Regions from separate parts of the Noviherbaspirillum phoenicis genome, predicted to be linked through region 3. Evidence: predicted binding sites of a transcription regulator. Region 3 holds the regulator's gene; each other region holds the start of a gene.
What was found. Region 3 encodes FliA, which starts transcription of late flagellar genes. Its sites were predicted from a motif close to CTAAAGTTTNNNNNNNNNNNGCCGNTA; they were not measured.

Region 1 (7,765 bases), 1.6 Mb from region 3:
CCTTCAGGTTCTGCGTTGCCGTTGCGGGATCGTGGTTGAGCAGCCCCGACAGGCCGCCGTCCGGATCGTCCGACACCGAGATCCTCATGCTGCTGGCTTCGCCGGTGGCGCTATTGGTCAGCACCAGCCGGTTGGGCTGGGCGCCGCCGTCGTTGACGATGGTGGCGGTCACGCCGATCTTGGCGCCGTTGATGGCATCGCGTATGCCTGCCAGGGAATTGTTGCTGGCGCCGATGGTGACGGTCTTGCTTTCGGCGGTGCCGGGCTTGAAGGTCGCGCCGGTATAGGTGCCGTCGGCATTTCTGGCCGGCGCGGGATAGATGCCGGAACCGGCTGGGGTTTCAACGGTGCCGGCAATGGTGCCGAACTGGAAGGTGATGGTGCCGGTGCCGACCGTCGTGGTGGTCGACGCCTGGCCTGCCGTCGCCAGTTTCTGCGCCTGCGCCAGCTTGCTCACTTCCAGCGCATAGGCGCCGGGCGTGGCCGTGGAGGTGGCCTTGGCCGACAGCACGGCCGTGTCGGACGCCGTGGCGGTGGCGGCCTGGAACTGCTGCACCGTGGACAGCGAATTGACCGCGGTCTGGAAGCTCGAAAATGCGCTCTGCACCTGCCCGAAGGCCGACACCTTGGACTGGTAGGACGCTTCCTGCGTCTGCAGCGTGGTCAGCTTGCGTCCTTCCACCGACATCAGCTGAGTGACGATGGTATTGATATCCAGGTTGGAACCGATGCCGGGAGCGGACAAGCCCATTTGCGATACTCCTTGCGTGTTATGCCTGCGTCTTGATGAACATGCCCTGGAACTTGTCGATCTGCTTCGATATCGCCAGCAGTTCCTTGGACGGATATTGCCGCAGCACGGTATCGGTATCGGTATCGACCACCTTGACGATGGTGCGTCCGGATTCCTCGTCGATGGAGAACAGGATGCTGCTGGCATGCTGCTTCATCGCGGCATTGAGTTCTTCCACACGCTGCTTGACTTCCTTCGGATCGGCCTCGGCCGCCTCGGCGCCAAGGCTCCCCGCTTCCTGCTGCTTCACAGCCTCCGGCTGCCGTGCTGCGCGCAGCTGCATATCCGCCTGACTGTTGTTGACTCCCTGCGCGGCGAGCGGCGATAAACCGGCGCCTGATACTGGAGCGATGTTCATGATGCACCCTTTCTGCTAATGACAAAACGGAAAACAGTCGCCCGTTTTCCGTTTTATTCGAGAGAACGTCCTGAAACGTTACCGGGCGAGTCCGGGTATTAACCCCTCAGCAGCGACATCACGCTGTTGGGCAGCTGGTTTGCCTGGGCCAGCATCGCGGTACCGGCCTGCTGCAGGATCTGGCTGCGGGTCATGTTCGCGGTCTCCGAAGCGAAGTCGGTGTCGGTGATGCGGCTACGCGATGCCGACAGGTTCTCGGTCGTGGTCGCCAGGCCGGAGACCACGGAGCCGAAACGGTTCTGCAGGGCGCCGAGGTCGGAGCGGCTGTCGTTGATCGACTTCAGCGCGCCGTCGATGGCTTCCAGGGCTTTCTGGGCGCCGGCGGCGGTGGAGATGTCGATGCTCTCGACACTGTTCACCTCGGACACCATGTCTGCGTCATAGGTTCCGGTTGGATCCAGGCCGGTCGCGGCTGCGGCGTTACCCCCCGAAATAACGATCCCATCCTTATTGGTGCTGGTCAGATTAATGGTGCCCTGGGTGGTCACAGGTGCCGATTTGGCGTTTGTGGCGCTATCTGCCTGCGTACCTACGGTCAGACCTGTGACCGATGCAACCGCTGCTGCAGAAGCTACTTTTGTTGCGTCAGTGTCAGCAGCATCGCCAGAAATCCCCAATTGGATATCGCGGCCGTCGGCAGCAGTCAGTGTCAGCTTGCCGGTCTTAGCATCTGCGGTCGCAGTCACACCCGTTTCGGTACTTTTCTTGTTAATAGCTGCCGCCGTGTTTGCACCCTGCCCAATTTCGTCACCACCGTCGGCTATGTCGCCAATGTCAACGCCATTGATCATCAGACTTGCGCCAGCCACAAGAGCGCCTGCGGTAACGCCAGTCTCATCGCTCTCAACCTTTGCTGGCTGTGCAGTTGCGGTTACACCACTTTGTGCAGACACGGCATTGATTGCAGCTGCCTTTGCCCAGGCGCTGGTCGCGCTCTGGCCAGGGGCGGCGCCAGCTTGGGCTGCTCCAACTTGCACGCCATTCAGCGTCAGGTCACCGGCAGCAAGCTTTGTATCGTCGGTCATTGCTCCGCCTTTTGCTTCCGCCTTGAACGTCGCACCGGCACTGCCGAGTTGGGAAGCTCTGGCGCTGCCAATCTTGTCGACAGTGATGCGGTCGTTTTCAGTATTGTTTGCGCCGATCTGGAAGGTTTGCGCACTGAACGAGCCATCCAGCAGCTTCACGCCGTTGAACGAGGAGTTCTTTGCAACGCGATCGATCTCGCTCTTCAGTGCGGTGACTTCGGTCTGCAGCGCGGCGCGGTCGGAATCGCTGTTGGAAGCATTGGCTGCCTGCACTGACAGTTCGCGCATGCGCTGCAGGTTGTTGGAGATCGAGCCGAGGTCGCCTTCGGCGGTCTGCGCCAGCGAGATACCGTCGTTGGCGTTGCGGGCTGCCTGGTTGGAGCCGCGGATCTGGGCGGTCATGCGCTCCGAGATCGCCATGCCGGCAGCGTCGTCCTTGGCGCTGTTGATGCGCAGGCCGGAAGACAGGCGCTGCAGGGAGGTCGTCAGGCCAGCCGACGAGCTGCTCAGGTTACGTTGTGCATTCAGGGAAGCGACGTTGGTATTGATAACGGACATGCTGTTCTCCTAAGAAACTGGTTAAGAAATCTGGCCGCTCAGCCAGCCCGTTCGGTGCCCTGTTCGGCGTTCCCTGCGGGTTACAAGTTACTTAACGGAGGGCCCTGAAAAACCTTGAGGAACTTTTTGAAGTTTTTTTGAAAAAGACTTGACAGCAGACTCGATGACCTTGGTGGCCCGGCTTTAACGGCAAGCGATGCCAAATCTTTAATTTTTTTGGCCATGATCGGCAGGTCTGGGCGCAGTGCAAGCAAAAGCCTTGCTTGCGCTCTTCACCGGACGCCGCAGACTGCGTAGTGTTGAGGCTTTGTGTTTGATGGCGCCCGTCGCCCTGCAATTCCATGAACTGGATACTCCTCATCATCGCCGGCCTGTTCGAAGTGGCCTGGGCCATCGGCCTGAAATACACCGAGGGCTTCACCCGCCTCTGGCCCAGCCTCGGCACCGCCGCCGCGATGCTGGTCAGCATAGGATTGCTTGGCATTGCGATGCGTGGGCTGCCGGTGGGGACGGCTTATGCGGTCTGGGTCGGGGTGGGTGCGGTCGGCACGGTGTTACTCGGCATTGTGCTGTTCGGCGAGTCGGCCAGCGCGGCACGGCTGGTCAGCGTGGGGTTGATTGTGGCGGGGATCATTGGCTTGAAGCTGGCTGGCGAATGAGGCGGACGCGGTTACCGTTACTGTTGAAACCGCCTTTGAAGTACCCGTAGCGACAGCTGATGTGTTTACAGCTGCTTTTGAAGTGACCGTTGCCGTTGCCGTTGCCGTTGCCGTTGCCGTTGCCGTTGCCGTTGCCGTTGCAGTGAAGTCCCGTTGAGCGCGCCGTGTCAGCGGTGCCCGGAGCGGGAAAAGGTGCGGCGTCTGTCTGAGTCAAGCGCAGCTTGGCGAGTTTAGCCGCGCCCCGCTCCGGGTACCGCTGACACGGGAACCCCCGCGCAGCGGGGGCGCGATCATCGGGTCGCCTTTTTTGGTTACTTTTTTGGCGAAGCAAAAAAGTAACCCGGCTGCCGGGACGGACTCCCGGCTTGTCTCCACGGTAGTGCAGCCGTATTGCGTCACCCGGCAAGGCACGGGCAGTACTGTCGGGGTTGTTGTTGACGTTCGTATTGAAACTTCAAACGTCAAAAGCAACTGCTGCTTCGCAGTGACGCCTTACCCCTGGTGAAACAAGCCGACTGCACTATCGTCATGACCAGGCCGGGAGTTCGCCCCGGCGGGCGACCTACTTTTTTTGCTTCGCCAAAAAAAGTAGGCAAAAAAAGGCGACCCGGTGATCGCGCCCTCGCTGCGCGAGGGTCCCCGTGCCGTCGGTGCATGGAGCGGGGCGCGGCTAAACTCGCCAAGCTGCGCTTGACTCAGACAGACGCCGCACCTTTTCCCGCTCCACGCACCGACGTCACGGCGCGCTCAACGGGACTTAAAGGCAACTTCAGAAGCAACCGCAACGGCAACTGCAACTGCAACCGCAACGGCAACTGCAACCGCCACAGCAATTACCGACCGCCCTCCTCCCCAAATAAATCGACCCGAAAAAAAACCGCTGCCATCAGCAGCGGTTTTTAATCAAAGCTTAAAGCGCTCAGCGCTGATACACCGCATCTACCACACACAGCGCCGTCATGTTGACGATGCGTCGCACGGTCGCTGACGGCGTCAGGATGTGTACCGGCTTGGCGCAGCCCAGCAGCACCGGCCCGATCGCAATGCCGTTGCCGGCCGTGGTCTTGAGCAGGTTGTAGGCAATGTTGGCGGCGTCGATATTGGGCATCACCAGCAGGTTGGCTTCGCCGCTCAGGCTGCTGTCGGGCATGGTGCGCTTCAACAGCGCCGGGTTCAGCGCGGTGTCGCCATGCATTTCGCCATCGACTTCCAGTTGCGGGTCCAGCTCGCGCAGCAGCGCGAGCGCCTGGCGCATCTTCCTGGCCGATTCGCTGTTGCTGGTGCCGAAGTTGGAATGCGACAGCAGCGCCACCCGCGGCATCAGGCCAAAGCGGCGCATCTCCTCGGCGGCCAGCAGCGTGATCTCGGCGATCTGCTCGGCGCTCGGGTTCTCGTTGACATGGGTGTCGACGATCATGATCTGGCGGTCCTGCAGCAGCAGCGCATTCATCGCCGCATAGACATTGACGCCTTCACGCTTGCCCAGCACATGGTCGATGTAGCGCAGATGCACGTCGGTAGTGCCGTAGGTGCCGCAGATCATGCCGTCGGCATCGCCCTTGTGGACCATCATGGCGCCGATCAGGGTGTGACGACGGCGCATTTCCAGCTTGGCGTACTGCTGGCTGATGCCCTTCCTGATCGTCATCTGCAGGTAGGTCTCCCAGTAGCTGCGGAAACGCTCGTCAAACTCGGGATTGATCACCTCGAAGTCCACGCCCGGACGCAGGCGCAGGCCGAACTTCTCGATGCGCTGCGCCAGCACGGCAGGACGACCAACCAGGATAGGCTTGGCCAGGGTCTCGTCGACCACCACCTGCACCGCGCGCAGCACTTTCTCTTCCTCACCCTCGGCATAGACGATGCGCTTCAGTTCCGCAGGCGCCTTCTTGGCCACCGCGAAGATCGGCTTCATGAAAGTGCCGCTGCGGTAGACGAATTGCTGCAGGCGCTCGGTATAGGCCTGCACATCCTGGATCGGACGCGCGGCAACGCCGCCCGCTTCGGCCGCCTTGGCCACCGCCAGCGCGATGCGCTCCATCAGGCGCGGATCGAAAGGCTTGGGGATGATGTATTCCGGGCCGAACGACAGATTGGTGATGCCGTAGGTGGTGGCGACGATGTCGGACTGCTCTTCCTGGGCAAGGCCGGCGATCGCATGCACCGAGGCGATTTCCATGTCGCGGGTGATGGTGGTGGCGCCGCAGTCGAGCGCGCCGCGGAAGATGTAGGGGAAGCACAGCACATTGTTGACCTGGTTCGGATAGTCCGAACGGCCGGTCGCGATCACGGCGTCGCTGCGCACCGCCTTCACGTCTTCCGGCGTGATTTCCGGATTCGGGTTGGCCAGCGCCAGGATCAGCGGACGCGGCGCCATCTTCATGACCATGTCCTGCTTCAGCACGCCGCCGGCCGACAGGCCGAGGAAGATGTCGGCATCGGCGATCACGTCGTTCAGGCTGCGGGCCTCGGTCGGCTGCGCAAAGCGCGCCTTGTCCGGGTCCATCAGTTCGACGCGTCCGGAATACACCACGCCTGCCAGGTCGGTTACCCAGATGTTCTCGATCGGGAAGCCAAGGTCGACCATCAGGTCCAGGCAGGCCAGCGCGGCCGCACCGGCGCCGCTGACCACCATCTTGCATTCCTTCATGCCCTTGCCGACCACCTTCAGGCCATTCAGGATGGCGGCGCCGACGATGATGGCGGTGCCATGCTGGTCATCGTGGAAAACCGGGATCTTCATCTTCTCGCGCAGCTTGCGCTCGATGTAGAAGCACTCGGGCGCCTTGATGTCTTCCAGGTTGACGCCGCCAAAGGTCGGCTCCAGCGCGGCAATGATGTCGCACAGCTTGTCGGGATCGGTTTCGTTGACTTCGATATCGAACACGTCGATGCCGGCGAATTTCTTGAACAGCACGCCCTTGCCTTCCATCACCGGCTTGGATGCCAGCGCGCCGATATTGCCCAGGCCGAGAACGGCGGTACCGTTGGAAATGACGGCAACCAGGTTGCCGCGTGCGGTGTAGCGGAAGGCATTGGCAGGGTCGACCACGATTTCCTCGCAGGCGGCCGCAACGCCAGGGGAATAGGCCAGCGACAGGTCGCGCTGGTTGGTCAGTTGCTTGGTGGGAGTAACGCTAATTTTTCCGGGTGTCGGAAATTCATGGTATTCAAGCGCCGCCTGGCGCAATTGTTGGCGAATTTCTTCTTTCTGGTCGTTCGGCGTATCCATTGCAACCTTCCTGTGAATTCTTACGGAAAGCTGACGATTCTAGCAGACGCTTGACATTGAACTAATAGGTATTTTCACGAATCAAGAGTTGGTTAATAAGGTTCAATATATTTCTACCAAGAATATTCTTGAAAGCTATCCCTTCGATAACTACAATCAATTTCGCAGATCGATTTAGTTTCGCTATGATTCACTCCATTCTGATTTGCCAATTTAATTTTCCAAGGGAGTACATCATGGCTGACCACAATTCCGTTACCGTCCAAAACCTCGAAGCCGCCTTCGCTGGCGAGTCGATGGCGCATATCAAGTACCGTTATTTCGCCAAGCTGGCGCGCGCTGCCGGCGCCGAAGATGTCGCGCAAGCCTTCGAAGCCACCGCCGATCAGGAAGTGATGCATGCCTTCGGCCATCTCGACCTGCTCTATCCAAAGGCGAAGATGACCCCTGCGAAGGCGCTGGAAATCGCGATCGAGGGCGAAACCTACGAGTACACCGAGATGTATCCGAAGTTCCGCCACCTCGCCGTGGAAGAAGGCAACCAGGCGGCCGTGGCGGAGTTCGACGAGCAGATTGCCGAATCCAAGGAACATGCCGAGAATTTCCGTCGCACCCTGGAAATGGCGGCCAAGCGCTTCGCCGCGCTGGCCAAGGTCGAGGAGCGCCACGCCAACCACTATCGCGACGTGCTGAACGCGCTCGACAAGGCCGCCTGACGGCATACCGAATTTAATCTCAAGAAAGGGAATCCAATGAAAACTTATCAATGCGTCGTTTGCGGCTTTGTCTACGATGAAAGCATCGGCATGCCGGAAGAAGGCATCCCCGCCGGCACCCGCTGGAACGACATTCCCGACAACTGGGAATGCCCGGACTGCGGCGTCTCCAAGGCCGACTTCGAAATGGTGGAAATCTGACGCCAGCCGGACGCAGGCCGCCATCAGCCTGCCCAGCCACAGTGCGTGGCCTGCCAGGCTGAAGCCAGCCCCTGACGCAGCCGCTATACTGGCGCTCCGGAACACGCAGGTTGCCGGTTGCCGAACCTGCGTTCTCGCTGCGAAACAATAAGATACTGAAGCG
Region 2 (7,765 bases), 1.1 Mb from region 3:
ATTCGGCCAGGCCGTTGAGCACGAAGCGGTTGTTTGCATCCACCGTGGTGGACGGGCGGCGGATGTCGAACCAGGCTGCCTGCAGCAGCACGCCCTGCGCCACTTCCGCCTTGACGCCGATCTCCTTCTGCCTGGCCACCGCCGGCGCCAGCCACTCGCCGGCATTGGCGCGGTTCAGCGGCGCCTGGCCGCTCTCCTCCAGGCCCTCGATGTAGCTGGCGTAGACCGAGGTCTTCGGGCTGGGCTTGAACATCAGCGACAGCGACGGCGTCACGTCGTCGGCCTCGTAGCGGGAACTGGCCGAGGCGCTGCGGTAGCTGCTGCTGCGCAGGCCGGCCATGGCCTGCCAGCGTTCGCTGATCTGGATGCGGTCCGACAGGTACCAGCCGGCGTCGCGGATGTCGGAACGGGCGGACGGCACCGTATAGGCCGGGGACAGCCGCGCGATCGGCACCGGGTCGTACAGGTTCTGCGCCACGCCCACCGGGGTGGCGGACGCGCCGGACGCGGAACCTCGGCGGTTCAGGTTGTAGCCCAGGCTGACTTCGTGGGCCAGCGGCCCGGTGGCAAGCCGGCCGGTCACCTCGGCGCGGTAGTTTTCATTGTCATAGGTCTGCCCGCGGCCAAAGTAATTCAGCAGGGTGCCGTCGCCGCTGGCCAGGCTGTAGCTGCGGAATTCGGAAAAATGGCGGTCGCGTTCGGTGCGCGCCTTGCCGGCTTCCAGCAGCAGCGACCAGTTGTCGTTGATCGAATAATCGGTGCGAAACAGCAGGTTGGTCGCCTGGGCATCGTATTTCTGCCATTCCGCGGCCAGGTTCTGGCGGTTGTTCGGCACGCCGGGCAAGCTGATGCGCCCGTTGGCGGCGCCCGGGATGCGGATCGCCGCCTGCTCCGACACCGTCTTGCGGTAATGCTCCAGGTCCAGCTTGAAGACCAGGTCGCGGCTGGCGCGGAAGTCGAACGCGGCGCTGGCCAGCTGCCGGCTGCCGCCGTAGTTGGCGATGCCGGTATCTTCCCTGCCCTCGGCCAGGTTGACGCGGGCGCCGAACTGCTGCGCATCGCCGAAGCGGCGGCCGATGTCGGCATGCATGCTGGCGCCGCCGTACTGGTTGGCCGTCAGTGTGAAGTCGGTCACGTCCTGCCTGCCGGCCCGCTTGGTAACCAGGTTGACGATGCCGGACGGCGGCACGAAGCCGTAGTACAGCGACGATGCGCCCTTGAGCACCTCGACCCGCTCCTTGTTCTCCAGCGGCACGTCGATCAGGTTGATGATGGGCAGCGAGCCGTTGAGCCGGTAATTGCCGCGGTTCTCGACCAGGATGCCGCGGATCGCGATGTTGTCGTAGGTCGAGCCGGACAGTTGCGAGCGGGTCACGCCGGCGGTGTTGCGCAGCGCGTCGAACAGGCCGAAAGCGGCCTGCGCGTCCAGCACCTCGCGCGTGACCACATTGCTGGTCTGCGGCACGTCCAGCGGCGCCAGGTCGCGGAAGGTGCCGACCTGCACACTATTGGACTTGTAGCTGCCGGCGCGCTCGCCGATCACGTCCACCGGCGCCAGTTCGGCCGGCGCGGTCTGGGCAAGGACAGGGGAAAGAGGGATGGCGGCCAGCGACAGGGCGAGCGCGGTACGGCGCAATGGCATGGGATACCTTGGTCTGATGTAGGTTGCGCTGCCGTCCCGGCTGCAAGGCATGCGCGGCGCGCGGCAATGCCGCGGTCCGGCCGGGACGAAACAGGAAAATTTCTGGCTGACTGCCGGCGCGAATGCCGGTCTGGCTGGCGGAAATGACGATGAATGCGTCCGGGCGTTAACCGCGCCGGTCGCCGTGTTTCTTATTTTTCCGAAACACGGCCGCCATTTTAGTGGGAATCATTCTCATTTACAAATGGGGCACGGCTTGGAAGCAGAGGTCGTAGGGCGCACTACCCGAAGGGCATTGCACCTTGCGTCGCGTACCGTGATGGTCATGGCGACGGCCTTCCGTGCTTGGCCGATGGCGTAATGCCCCTACGGGGTATTGCACACTACGAAACTGCACTGGCCGCTTTTGCATCGCATGGATCGCGCTGCAGCCTTCCTTGGGATGCCGGCCGGCGCGTCAACGCGGGCCGGAGAAGCCTGGCCCTGTGGATCAGCGGCCGCGCGAGAACTTGGCCGCCAGCTGGTGCAGCTTTTCCTCGCTCTGGCGGCGCGCTTCCTCGGCCTGCTGGGCGGCGCGCTCGGCGCGGCGCTGGTCGGCTTCCTTCTTCAGCCGCTCGCGCACGGTCTGCGCGGCATGGCTGCGATGGGTGTCGGTGACTTCGCCATCGACCTGCCCTTCCAGGTTGAAGCGCTCGGTCGCCTTTTCCATCACCTTCAGGTAGCGCAGCGAATTGGTGTGCATGCCCAGGGCAATGCGCAGCACCTTGCGGTTGACATCGGGCAGCTTGGCGATGAGCTGCTTGTCGATGCCGATGGCCAGTGGCTTGGCCTGGCGGAACACCTCGAAATCAGCCTGCAGCTGTTTCAGCAGGACGCGTGCGGCCTGCGCCGGGCTGGGAACGGGAGTCGGTGTAGTCATGGACAGCTTGCGGGGTTGGTTTTGAAATGGCGGGAGCATAGCACGCCGGCCGCCGCCGGCCGGCTGGCGCCGGGCCGGCGGCGGAAAAAAATCGCCGGATGGCGCAACGCGTCAGAACAGCTCGACCTCGCCGCCGACCTTGCCGCCCTGCAGGCGGCTGGCGTAATCCTGTTCGCGGTTGACCAGGGTGTTGTTGTTGAGTTCCCGCAGTTTCTTGACCAGCACCCGGCCGGTGCGCGGAAAAAAATAGACCTTGCGCGGGAAGACGTCGTTGAGGTCTTCCGCCACCACCCGGATGCCCTCGGCCTTCAGGTAGGCGCGCACGAAGGCGGCATTGCGCTCGCCGACATTCAGCGCCGTCAGGCCGCGCAGCACGTTGCCGCCGCCGAACACCTTGGCTTCCAGGTTTTCCCGGCGCGCGCCGCTTTTGAGCAGTTCGTTGATCAGCACTTCCATCGCAAAGGTGCCATACCGGGCCGAGGCGGAAATCAGCGGATTGTCGCTGTCCCCGCCATCGGGCAGCATGAAGTGGTTCATGCCGCCGATGCCCGACACCCGGTCGCGGATGCAGGCCGCCACGCAGGAACCCAGCACCGTCACGATCAGCATGTCCTTGATGGTGCAATAGAATTCGCCGGGCAGGATTTTCGCGGCGTCGCTGTCGAAGGTGCGGTCGTAGTACAGGTTGCTGGCGAAATGCTCGGGCTTGGCGATGGGCATGGATGCTCTCAGAATGGGCGAGCCGAAGCCAGCTGGTAGACCGTCTTGGCGCGCAGCTTGAATGCGTCGCTGACATACAGGAAGTTTTCCGAATGGCCGGCAAACAGCAGGCCGTCCGGCTTCATCAGCGGCGCAAAGCGCGACAGGATGCGGCCCTGGGTCGGCTTGTCGAAATAGATCATCACATTGCGGCAGAACACCACGTCGAAGGCCGACTTGATCGGATAGCTGTCGTCGAGCAGGTTGATCTGGCGGAACGTGATCAGCTTGCGCAGCTCGGGCCGCACCCGCACCAGCCCGGCCTGGGCGCCGGTGCCGCGCTGGAAGAAGCGGCGCAGCCGCTCGGGCGACAGCCGCTCCACCCGCTCGATCGGATAGACGCCGGCCTCGGCGGTGGCCAGCACATTGGTGTCGATGTCGGTGGCCAGGATCTCCGCCGGCGGCGTCAGCGTGCCGAAGGCTTCGCACAGCGTCATCGCGATCGAGTACGGCTCCTCGCCGGTGGACGCGGCCGAGCACCAGACCTTGACGTCGCGCCGGTTGCGCACATGCTCGGCGAGGATCGGGAAATGATGCTCCTCCCGGAAGAACGAGGTCAGGTTGGTGGTCAGCGCATTGGTGAACGACTCCCACTCGGCGCTGGCGCGGTCCTGCTCCAGCATGTCGAGATAGTGTTCGAATGAATGCATGCCAATCGAGCGCAGCCGCCGCGCCAGGCGGCTGTAGACCATTTCCTGCTTGCCCGGCGCGAGGGCGATGCCAGCCTGCTTGTAGATCAGCGCGCGCACCCGCTCGAAATCGCGTGCGGTAAATTCGAATTCCTTCAAGCCTTCGGCACGTTGCTGCACCCGGCCTGTTTTCATGCTGACGACCATCGTTTTTCCGCGGGGTTCGGTGTTGCGTTATTCAAGTGTTAGCAGTGCGTGTTCAGGGCGCCGGCGCCAGTCGTACTATCCGCTGGGGGTTTCCGCTTCCCTCTCCTGCCCCTGATTATCGGCAGCCGGCCTCCGGTCTTTAGCATGTTCACCGGTGGGCAGACAGAAACAATCTTATAGCGCAATTTCCCACAAGAAACAATGCGGTGTGCGCTTCCCGTCACACCGGGTTTGCGCTGGCTTCAGGTTTCCACACAAAAATGCTATTGTGCGGCAATCGTTGCGGCGTTCGATTAGAAATGCGCAACAATTTTACGAACAAGAAATAACAATTGCCGTTTTCGCCATCAAGCGGCGGATGGCGGCACGAGAACAGCATGGCGGCAAGCATTCAGCACGACAGCCAGGAAGCGGCACATCAGGCGGGCACATCCGACCTGCTAGCGGTTGCTTCCAATACCCCGGGACTGGTGTACCAGTTCCTGTTGCGCGATGACGGCACGCAGGCATTCCCGTACCTGAGCCGCGGCTGCGCCAGCCTGCTGGGCATCTCCGCCAACCGGCTGCGCAACGACCCCGGCCTGCTGCTGCAATTGATCGAACCCGAAGACCGCGCTTCCTACCTGGAGACGATGCAGGCATCGGCCGGCCGCCTGGCGGGCTGGAACTGGGAAGGCCGGATCTGGATCGAGACCTGGCACGACATCAAGTGGATCAACCTGCGCGCCACGCCGCGCCGCATCGACGGCGTCGGCATCCAGTGGGACGGGCTGATGACCAACATCACCCAGGGCAAGAAGGCCGCGCAGGACATCCTGCGCTCGCGGCGCCAGCTGGAAGAACTGTCGGCCCACGTGGAGCGGGTCAAGGAAGAGGAGCGCACCCGGATCGCGCGGGAAATCCACGACGACCTGGGCGGCAACCTGACCGCCATCAAGATGGCCCTGTCCCAGCTTACCCGGCGCCTGCCGGAGGGCAACACCCTGCTGCGCGAAAAGGCGGACTACGTGGATGCGCTGGTGGACCGCACCATAGAAGCGGCGCACCGGATTTCCCGCGACCTGCGCCCCAGCACGCTGGACCTGGGCATTGTCGCGGCGATTGCCTGGCAGGCGCAGGAATTCGAGAAGCAGCTTGGCATACCGTGCGAACTGCGCGGACCCCACGCCAGCGTCGAGGACGTGGACCTGCCGGCGGACCAGGCGACCGGCCTGTTCCGCATCTTCCAGGAAGCCCTGACCAATATCGGCAAGCATGCCCATGCTTCCCGGGTTGAAGTCAGGCTAGACGTGCTGGACGATGCGATTGCGCTGGAAGTGCGCGACAACGGCCGCGGCCTGTCGCCGGCCGACCGCATGAAGCCCAAGTCCTTCGGCATCCGCGGCATGGTCGAGCGCGTGCATGCGCTGGGCGGCAAGATCGACGTCGGGCCGAACGACGCCGGGCCGGGCTGCCGGGTGGCGGTGCGGCTGCCCTTGCCGCCGGCGCGCGAACATCACCGGGAAGCGGCCGCATCATGAACAGGAACAACGGGAAGACCATCAAGGTATTGATTGCCGACGACCATGCGATCGTGCGCGAGGGCCTGAAGCAGATCCTGGCCGACACCAGCAATATCGTGGTCGAGGGCGAAGCCGAGAACGGCCTGTCGGCGGTGCAGCTGGTGCGCGGCTGCGACAGCAACGTGCTGCTGCTGGACATTTCCATGCCCGACCGCAGCGGCATCGAGGTGTTGAAGCAGATCCGCAAGGAAAAGCCGGCGCTGGCGGTGTTGATGCTGTCCATGCACCGCGAAGACCAGTACGCGGTGCGGGCGCTGAAGGCCGGCGCTTCTGGGTACCTGAACAAGCAGAGCGCCCCGGCCGAGCTGGTCAATGCGATCCGCCAGGTGGCGTCGGGGCGCAAGTACATCAGCCCGGAACTGGCGCAGCAACTGGCCAACCAGGTCAGCGACGACCGCGACGAGGTGCTGCATGAAAGCCTGTCGGACCGGGAATTCCAGACCCTGACCATGATCGCCTCGGGCATGGCGGTCAGCGACATCGCCGCCGAGCTGGCGCTGTCGGTCAAGACCGTGAGCATGTACCGCTCGCGCCTCCTGGCCAAGATGCGGCTGCGGCACAATGCCGAACTGACCCATTACGCGATCAAGCACAAGCTGGTGGATTAGCGCCTCCGGCCTGGCCGGTTCGTGCGACCGGGGCAAGTCGGCCGCCATCGCCAGGCCGGCCCGGCCAAGGGCGCCATCGCGCCCGGCCTCCCTGCCCCGGCGTCCCGACCATGTTGATGTCTGAATAAGGGCAGCTTTGCCCCTCTAAAGTCCTGATTGAAGCTGCCGTTATACCGTTAGAGTGTGATTTTCGCGCCCTGGGCGCTTTCACGACGGCAGTCGACAGCGCGGCCTCAATCCGGATCAGGAGACAGAAGTATGTTTGGAAGTATGCATGGCGCAGGCAGCGCCTGTGCTCTGCCCGCCCCGCGGCACGCCGGCGCGGCCCGGTCCGGCCTGACAGTGGCGGGCCCATGGCAATGAGCAGCGAGGACGTCATCCGCCTGTATGAGAATGTGTCGACCCTGACGCGCCAGATGCTCACCGCGGCCCGCTCGCACGACTGGGATGCGCTGCAGCGGCTGGAACAGGCCTGCGCCGACCAGGTGGAAGTGCTCAGGCACGGCGGGCCGGCGCCCGCGCTGCCGGCGGAACTGCGGGCGCGCAAGGTGCGCCTGCTGCAATCCATCCTGGCGGACGACCGCGAGATACGCAACATCACCGAACCTTCATTGCACCAGCTGTCGCGGCTGCTGCAGGGCGTCGCCCAGCGGCCGTCCCAGCGCGATGGCCACAAGGGCCTTGGCGGCCATAACGGCCACAAGGGCTAGGCCGGCCCATGGCGGCTCCTCCAGGCATCGGCGGCATCGGCGGCATCGCCCCGGCTGCGCCGGTCGGCGCTACGGTGCCGGTCGCCGCGCTCGGCGAGCCCGGCCAGGAAAGCCTGCGCCGCCTGACCGCGCTGGAAACCGGCAAGGCGTTTCAGGCGCAGGTGCTGTCGCGCCTGTCCAATGGCGACTTCGTGGTGGGCATTGCCGATACCGCCGCCCGCATGGCCTTGCCGGAAGGCACCCGGGTCGGGGAACAGCTGTCGCTGACCATGGTGGGACGCGAGCCGCGCCCGCTGTTCCTGCTGGAGCGGCCGGCAGCGCAGGACCAAACATCCGTCAGTCCCGCCGCCCGGCTGGTCAGCAGCCTGATGCAGGCATCGGCCGCGTCAAGCGCGTCGGCGCCAATGGCGGCGCTGGCCGGCGCCGCGCCGCTGGCTGCGCCAAACGCGCCTCTGCAGGCCGCGCCGCTGGCGCAGGCGCTGCAAGGCAGCCTGGAGTACAGCGGCCTGTTCTATGAGTCTCACGTCAGCCAGTGGGCGCACGGCGCCCGTTCCCTGCCGCAGCTGCAGCGCGAGCCGCAGATGCAGGCCGCGCAGGTCATTCCCGCCGACAGCCCTTCCGAGCTGCAGGTCATCCAGGGCATGCCCGGCATGGCCGCGCCTTCCCATGCCGATGGCGCGCCACCGGCGCTCGACGCCGCGCCCCTGATCCGCCTGCAGCTCGAGACCC
Region 3 (7,765 bases):
TGCCTTTGTACAGGCGTGTGCTGCAGCGCGCGGTGGCCTGACGGCCCTGCGTGCGTGCCGCTGGCCTGGCCCGGACCTTCCATCTGAACGACATTTTTCGCTGTATAGGATCTTTGTATGAATGGCGCTGACGCACTTTGCGACACCCTGCTCGCTGCGGGGGTCGATACCTGCTTTGCCAATCCTGGCACTTCTGAAATGCATTTCGTCGCGGCGCTGGACCGCAAGCCGCAGATGCGCTGCGTGCTGGGCCTTTCCGAGGGCGTGGTCACCGGCGCGGCCGACGGCTATGCCCGCATGGCCGACAAGCCGGCGGCGACCCTGCTGCACCTCGGGCCGGGCCTGGCCAATGGCCTGGCCAACCTGCACAATGCCCGCCGCGCCAATTCGCCGGTGGTCAATATCGTCGGCGACCATGCCACCTATCACCTGCAGTATGACGCGCCGCTGACGACCGATATCGAGATGCTGGCGCGCCCGATGTCGCACTGGGTCAAGACCGTGCCCGACGCCGACCATGTCTCCGCCTTTGCCGCCGAGGCGGTGGCGCAGGCGCGCTCCGCGGCCGGCCGCATCGCCACCCTGATCCTGCCGGCCGACGCGGCCTGGAACACCACGGAGGCGCCATTGCAGCCGCTGCGCGAACTGCCGCCGCGGCGGCACGTCGTCCCGGAAAAAATGCGGGATGCGGTGCAGGCGATCCGCAGCGGCAAGCGCGTGGTGCTGATGCTCTCCGGCGCCGCGCTGCGCGAGCAGCCCATGCGCACCGCCGGCCGCATCGCCAGCGCCTGTGGCGTGCGCCTCATGGCCCAGCAGTCCAATGCGAGGCTGGAGCGCGGCGCCGGCCGCCTGGACATCGAGCGGGTGCCTTACCCGGTGGACCAGGCACTGGCGGCGCTGCAGGATGTGGACTACCTGATCCTGCTTGGCGCGGTGGAGCCGGTCGCCTTCTTTGCATACCCTGGCAAGCCAAGCCGGATTGCGCCGCCGCAGTGCACCGTGCTGGAACTGGCCGCCCCTGGCGACGACCTGGCGCATGCGCTGACCTGGCTGGCCGACGAGCTCGATGTGCCGTCCGGCCTGGTCCTGGACCTCCCGGCGGTGTCACGCCCGGCGTTGCCCACCGGCGCGCTGAACCCGGTGGCGATCGCCACCGCGCTGGCGGCGCTGATGCCGGAGCAGGCCATCCTCTGCGACGAATCGGTCAGTTCGGGCCGCAGCCTGTTCCAGCACACCCGCAACCTGCCGCCGCATGACTACCTGCAACTGACCGGCGGCGCCATCGGCCTGGGCCTGCCGATGGCGGCAGGCGCCGCCATTGCCTGTCCGGGCCGCAAGGTCATCAGCCTGGAAGCCGACGGCAGCGGCATGTACACCGTACAGGCGCTCTGGACCCAGGCACGCGAATCGCTCGACGTGGTGACCATCATCTATGCCAACCGGGCCTATGCGATCCTGCATGGCGAACTGAAGCAGGTCGGCGCGGGCGAGGCCGGCACCAATGCAAGCCGCATGCTGAACCTGGATCAGCCGGCGCTGGATTGGGTGAGGCTGGCGCAGGGGATGGGAGTGGAGGCGGTGCGGGTGGAGACGGCGGAGGGGTTTGCGGATGCGTTGCGGGCGGCGGTGGGGAGGAAGGGGCCGTTTTTGATCGAGGCGGTGATTTAAAGGGGGGCAGGGGCCGCTGCCGGCGCGGTTGCTTCTGCGGTTGCCGTTGCGGTTGCTTTTGAAGTGGCCGTAGCCGTTGCCGTTAGGGTCCCCGTCTGTGTACCGCCGTGTCGGCGGTGCATGGAGCGGGGCGCGGCTAAACTCGCCAAGCTGCGCTTGGCTCAGACAGACGCCGCACCTTTTCCCGCTCCGGGCACCGCTGACACGGCGGGCTTAACAGGACTTCACGGCAACGGCTACGGCCACTTCAAAAGCAACGTCAACGGTAACGGCCACTTCAAAAGCAACGGCAACGGCTACGGCCACTTCAAAAGCAACGTCAACGTCAACGTCAACGTCAACGGCAACGTCAACGGCAACGGCAATGGCAACGGCAAGGGCAACGGCAACGGCAAGGGCAACGGCAACGGCAAGGGCAATTGCGCCTCCGCCGACGAAAAAGGCCCATAAACCCCTCCTGTTCCCCGGATGCAACTTCTATGTGATCCCCAATAATCTGTCCTGTAAGAAACCCCTGCGCCGCACCGGCGCCGGATCACACCACAGGAGCGGCATTGGCTAAGAGCGACTTTCATGCAGACACTGGACCGACGGCATGCAGCGGCGTGTACGGGATCAGGTTGCCGTCGCTGGCCGGAATGCCGCCCGCCAAGAACATCAAAGTGACTGCCCTTGTGGGAGGCCAAGCATGAACGTCAAGAAATTCTCTGCCCAGACATCGCGTGAGGCACTGCGCATGGTCCGCGACGCCCTGGGCGCCGACGCGGTGATCCTGTCCAACCGCACGGTCAATGGCAGCGTTGAGGTGCTGGCCCTGGCCAGCGCCGACATGGCGTCCCTGGCCGAGCCGGCGGTGGAGAAGGAAGTGCTGCCGCAACCGCTGGTGGCAGCGCTGGCTGGCAAGCGCCTGCCGGCGGCAGCGCCGGCACCCGCACCCACGCCGGCGGCCGCTCCGGCACGGGCTGCAGCGCCCGCGCAGCCTCAGGTGCGCAATGGTTCGGCCGCCAGCGCCTTCGAGCGCCTGCGCCCGACTCCCGTAGCCGAGCCGGCGCCCGTGGCCGCTGCGCCCGCGCCCATCGAGCGCCAGAGCGCGCCGCAGCCGCGTCCAGCCGCCGTCACGGCTGCCGCTGCACCTGACAACAGCCAGGCCGAAATGCGCCAGATGATGGAAGAACTCCGCTCGATGCGCAGCATGATGGAAGCGCAGCTGGCCGAGATTTCCTGGGGCGCGCAGCATCGCCGCGAACCGATGAAGGCCACCGTGATGCGCGAAATGCTGGCCGCCGGCTTTTCCGCCAGCCTGGCGCGCTATCTCACCGAAAAGCTGCCCGAGCATGACGGCGTCGACGGCATGGCCTGGATCAAGGGCGTCCTGATGCGCAACCTGTCGGCCGCGCCCGATGAAAACGCCATCCTCGACAACGGCGGCGTGTTCGCGCTGGTTGGCCCCACTGGTGTCGGCAAGACCACCACCACCGCCAAGCTGGCGGCGCGCTGCGTGATGCGTCACGGCGCCGGCAAGCTGGCCCTGATCACCACCGACGGCTACCGTATCGGCGGCTTCGAGCAGCTGCGCATCTACGGCAAGATCCTCGGCGTGATGGTGCATTCGGTGAAGGATGAAGCCGACCTGCGCATCGCGTTGTCTGAACTCAAGAACAAGCACACGGTGCTGATCGACACCGCCGGCGCCAGCCAGCGCGACCAGATGGTGGCGGAGCAGGTGGCGATGCTGTCCGGCGCCGATACCCCGGTCAAGCGCATCCTGTGCATGTCGGCCACCTCCACCGGCGAGACGCTCAATGAAGTGGTGCGCGCCTACAAGGGCAACGGCCTGGCCGGCGCCATCATCACCAAGCTCGACGAGGCAGCCACCATCGGCAGCGTGCTGGACGTGATCATCCGCCAGAAGCTGCAGCTGCAATACATCGCCAATGGCCAGCGGGTGCCGGAAGACCTGCACCTGGCGCGGCCCAACTTCCTGATCGACCGGGCCTTCAAGATGAAGCGCGAGACCGCGCCGTTCCAGTACCAGGACGACGAGCTGCCGCTGGTGATCGGCAACACCGCCCGCATGATGAATGACCAGTCGCTGCGCGAGGTGGCAATTGGCTAGCATCCGCATCGACCAGGCCGAGGGCCTGCGCCGCATGGTCGCCAAGCCGGCGCCGCGGGTGCTGACCTTCCTGTCAGCCACGCCCGACCATGAAAAGAGCGCCACGCTGCTGAACCTGGGCGCCTCGCTGGCCCGCGCCGGCAGCGGCGTGCTGCTGCTCGACGCCTGCGCCACCGCGCGCGGCGTGGGCGCGGGGCTGGACCGCATGCACGGCGGCACGCTGCTGCAGGCGGCGCGCGCGGAGGCGCGCCTGGCGGACGTGGTGCTGCCAATGCCGCAGGGCTTTGGCATCGCCGTGATGGCGCGCGGCAGCACCAACGCCTTCGAGCGCGAACATCTGTCGGCGCTGTTTGCCCGACTGTCCCTGGACAACGACATCGTGCTGGTCGATGCCGAACTCGACGCCGCCAACGCGCTGCCGCTGGAGGCCATGGGAGAGGGCGACATCGTGGTGCAGGTCGAAGACAGCCCGGAATCGATCACCGCCGCCTATGCGCTGATCAAGCGGGTGTCGGAGCGGTATGGCCGCCGCCCTGTCAGCGTGCTGGTGACCGGTGCCGGCATCGTGCGCGCCGGCATGATCTACAGGAACATCGCAGCCGCCGCCCGACGTTACCTGGCGCTGGAGCTGCAATCCATCGGGTCGGTTCCGCACGACGAGCACCTGGTGCGGGCCACCCGTTTGGGCCGCACTGTAATCGACGCATTTCCACTGGCGGGCGCCTCCGTGGCGTTCCGCGACCTGGCTGGCCGCTTTTCCCGCTGCGCGATGCAGGCGGGCGGCCGGCGCAGCGCGCTGCCCTGCGGCGCCACCATCGGGGCTTGAAGCACATGTACACCGTACAAGGAAAATCCGACCGCAACCACCTGCTGACGCAGCATGCGCCGCTGGTGAAGAAGCTGGCGCACCTGATGCGCGCCAAGCTGCCGCCCAGCGTCGAGGTCGACGACCTGATCCAGGCCGGCATGATCGGCCTGCTGGACGCGATCAGCCGCTATGAGGAAACCCACGGCGCGCAGTTCGAGACCTATGCGGTGCAGCGCATCCGCGGCGCCATGCTGGATGAATTGCGCAGCAGCGACTGGATGCCGCGCAACATGCGCCAGAACATGCGCAAGATCGAGGTCGCGATGACCGAGATGCAGCAGAAGCTCGGCCGAGCGCCGACCGAAAGCGAAGTGGCGGCGCGGCTCAAGATGTCGCTGGCGGAATACCAGGACATGCTGGCCGACGCCGGCGGCCACCAGCTGGTCTATTACGAGGACTTCCAGGACGGCGAGGCCGGCGAGCACTTCCTGGACCGCTATTGCACCGACAGCTCGGCCGATCCGCTGCAGGCGCTGATGAACACGGGCTTTCGCAGCGCCGTCATCGAGGCCATCGAGGCCTTGCCCGAGCGCGAGAAGATCCTGATGGGCCTGTACTACGAGCAGGAGATGAACCTCAAGGAAATCGGCGCCATCATGGGCGTGTCCGAATCGCGGGTCTGCCAGCTCCATAGCCAGGCCGTAGCGCGCATGCGCGCCAGACTCCGGGAGCAGGCATGGACTGGGGTAGCCTAGCCGGTCTGCTGCTGGCCGTGGGCGGGATCGCCGCCGGCCAGATGCTCGAAGGCGGCCAGGCCCGCTCGCTGGTGCAGCCGGCGGCCTTCCTGATCGTGGTGGTCGGCACGCTGGGCGCGGTGCTGATGCAGTCCGGCCTGCGCAACTTCATCGCCGCCCTGCGCATGGCGCGCCATGCTTTCCTGCCGCCGGGCGACGACCATGCCCGGCTGTCGCGTTCTTTCGTCTTCTGGAGCAACAGCGCGCGCCGGGAAGGCCTGCTGAGCCTGGAGCGCCATTGCGAGCGCGAGACCGATCCCTTCATCAGGAAGGGCTTGCGCATGATCGTCGACGGCACCGACGGCGACCGTCTGCGGCTGGTGCTGGAGCAGGACATCAACATCTACGAGCGGCGCGAGCGCGCCGTGGTCAAGGTCTGGGAGTCGGCCGGCGGCTATGCGCCCACGGTGGGCATCCTGGGTGCGGTGCTGGGCCTGATCCAGGTGATGGAAAACCTGGGCGACCCGGGCAAGCTCGGCGCCGGCATCGCGGTTGCCTTCGTCGCCACGGTGTATGGCGTGGGCCTGGCCAACCTGCTGTTTTTACCGATCGCCGGCAAGCTCAAGGCGCAGGTGCAGAATGAAGTGGGGCGGCGCGAAATGCTGGTGGAAGTGATGGCGGGCCTGGCCGCCGGCGAGAACCCGCGGCTGATCGAGGACCGCATGGCGGCCTGGGCCGCCTGAACCGCTCATGGCGCGCAAACGCTACGAGGAAGAGCCGGAAAGCCAGGAGCGCTGGCTGGTGTCCTATGCCGACTTCATCACGCTGCTGTTCGCCTTCTTCGTGGTGATGTATGCGGTGTCCTCCGTCAACGACGGCAAGGTGAAGGTGGCATCCAATGCCCTGACCACCGCCTTCGGCCGCCTGCCGTCCGCCGCGCCGCCGGTGCATGACAGGCTGGCTCCCGAACTGCCGCTGCTGCCGCGCCAGTCCATCTACCGCAGCCGCCTGAACGACAATGCGATCCGGCGCGAGAAGGAGCAGCTGACCACGATCGCGCGCGACCTGCTGACCGCGCTGGCGCCCCTGGCCAGCCAGGGCAAGGTGAAAGTGACCCAGGGCGCGCGCGGCATCACGGTGGAGATCAATGCCAGCGTGCTGTTCGCGCCGGGCGACGCGAAACTGTCCGCGCCATCGACCGAAGCGCTGGCCGCGGTGGCGCAGGTGCTGAAGGACGACCTGCATGCGATCCAGGTGGAAGGCCACACCGACAATGTGCCGATCCGCACTGCGCTCTATCCCTCGAACTGGGAACTGTCCTCGGTGCGCGCCTCCAGCGTGGTGCGGCTGTTCATCGACAACGGCGTGGCGCCGGTCCGCCTCACAGCGATTGGCCACGGCGCGAACCGTCCGGTGGAGTCCAACGACACGCCGGAAGGCCGGCTGCGCAACCGGCGGGTGCAGCTGATGATCATGTCGAATCTGCCGGATGTGCAGCGGGAAGTGGAGATTGGGTCGGGGCGGTGACTACTGGCGCTCCATCACTGCTTGCATGGTGGAGCGGGAACAGTGTCCCGGTCCTTGTTTGAACCAAGGTAATCGGATCACTTTACGATTGTGTAATTGTCGTTGTCGTTGTCGTTGTCGTTGTCGTTGTCGTTGCCGCCAGGGGTTTCAAAAATGATGTCCAATCTCTCATCTCGCAGGTCTCCTTTGGAATTGACGCTGCTTGCATTACTGGTCTCAGGGGATGCAGCGAGATAAGAGGTCTGATTCGGAACTCTCACGTCTTCCATCCCTAACTTGTTTGCCATAAGCACCGGCCATCCCTGGTCGTGAGATTTCTTGTGCATCGAAGGCAGGAAATCATCGACCCGGTAGAGCGGGACCAGCATGACGGATGGTTTGTCAGTTGCTGGCTGTTCGGCCAGCCATTGGTGCGCGGCATCATATGCCGCACGCCAGTGTTCATCGCCGTCGTCTGCTACTTCAAGCACTATCGTGCGCTTGTTTTTAGCGTATGTATCCAGCATGCCTTTGTAGTATTCCTGCGGGCTGCGCTTGTTTCTAGACTGCTTCTTTTTTTTGCAAGTCCATGTCCCTGGTGGACTGCAGTTCTCACCAGGAGTCAGCAATTTATCTGCCAGGATGTGAGTTGTTCTTGTCAGGATGCGTACATCGGCCATCACTTTGAATGGCGCGATCCTGGCGATGGACAAGCCTTTGGGGACCGTAGTCATGCCGTGGTATGCCCTACGCATTTCCTGGCTAAAGATATTCCCTTTTTCTTTCTTATCCAGGGCATGCCTGGGCTTGCTGCCGTAAAAGGAAGCAGGGTCGATACGGTCGGTGTAGACGCGACAATCCAATCGATCGAGTATTGCCGTCCTTTCCGTGTTCAGTAAGGTAGCGGTCCGCGTTTCCCCCGGGTTTGGCGTC

Region 1: a site for FliA is predicted at 2,979-3,005, ahead of ABC383_RS00460 (flagellin N-terminal helical domain-containing protein). Genes of this name have one in related genera too.
Region 2: a site for FliA is predicted at 6,471-6,497, ahead of ABC383_RS02575 (flagellar protein FliT). Genes of this name have one in related genera too.

The regions. Positions count from the first base shown of each region.
Region 1 is NZ_JBDFLX010000001.1:96,293-104,057, reverse strand. Features, by position in the region: gene fliD (flagellar filament capping protein FliD) at 1-751, opposite strand, end outside; gene ABC383_RS00465 (flagellar protein FlaG) at 771-1,151, opposite strand; gene ABC383_RS00460 (flagellin N-terminal helical domain-containing protein) at 1,250-2,794, opposite strand; gene sugE (quaternary ammonium compound efflux SMR transporter SugE) at 3,136-3,453, shown strand; gene ABC383_RS00450 (NADP-dependent malic enzyme) at 4,373-6,685, opposite strand; gene ABC383_RS00445 (rubrerythrin family protein) at 6,922-7,401, shown strand; gene ABC383_RS00440 (rubredoxin) at 7,438-7,602, shown strand.
Region 2 is NZ_JBDFLX010000001.1:558,683-566,447, reverse strand. Features, by position in the region: gene ABC383_RS02605 (TonB-dependent siderophore receptor) at 1-1,642, opposite strand, end outside; gene ABC383_RS02600 (ProQ/FINO family protein) at 2,133-2,561, opposite strand; gene cheD (chemoreceptor glutamine deamidase CheD) at 2,673-3,281, opposite strand; gene ABC383_RS02590 (CheR family methyltransferase) at 3,290-4,156, opposite strand; gene ABC383_RS02585 (sensor histidine kinase) at 4,534-5,676, shown strand; gene ABC383_RS02580 (response regulator) at 5,673-6,326, shown strand; gene ABC383_RS02575 (flagellar protein FliT) at 6,680-7,036, shown strand; gene fliK (flagellar hook-length control protein FliK) at 7,045-7,765, shown strand, end outside.
Region 3 is NZ_JBDFLX010000001.1:1,700,375-1,708,139, reverse strand. Features, by position in the region: gene ABC383_RS07740 (acyltransferase family protein) at 1-41, shown strand, start outside; gene ABC383_RS07735 (acetolactate synthase large subunit) at 118-1,668, shown strand; gene ABC383_RS07730 (hypothetical protein) at 1,789-2,118, shown strand; gene flhF (flagellar biosynthesis GTPase FlhF) at 2,357-3,784, shown strand; gene ABC383_RS07720 (MinD/ParA family ATP-binding protein) at 3,777-4,610, shown strand; gene ABC383_RS07715 (RNA polymerase sigma factor FliA) at 4,616-5,347, shown strand; gene ABC383_RS07710 (flagellar motor protein) at 5,329-6,069, shown strand; gene motD (flagellar motor protein MotD) at 6,077-6,853, shown strand; gene ABC383_RS07700 (hypothetical protein) at 6,931-7,765, opposite strand, start outside.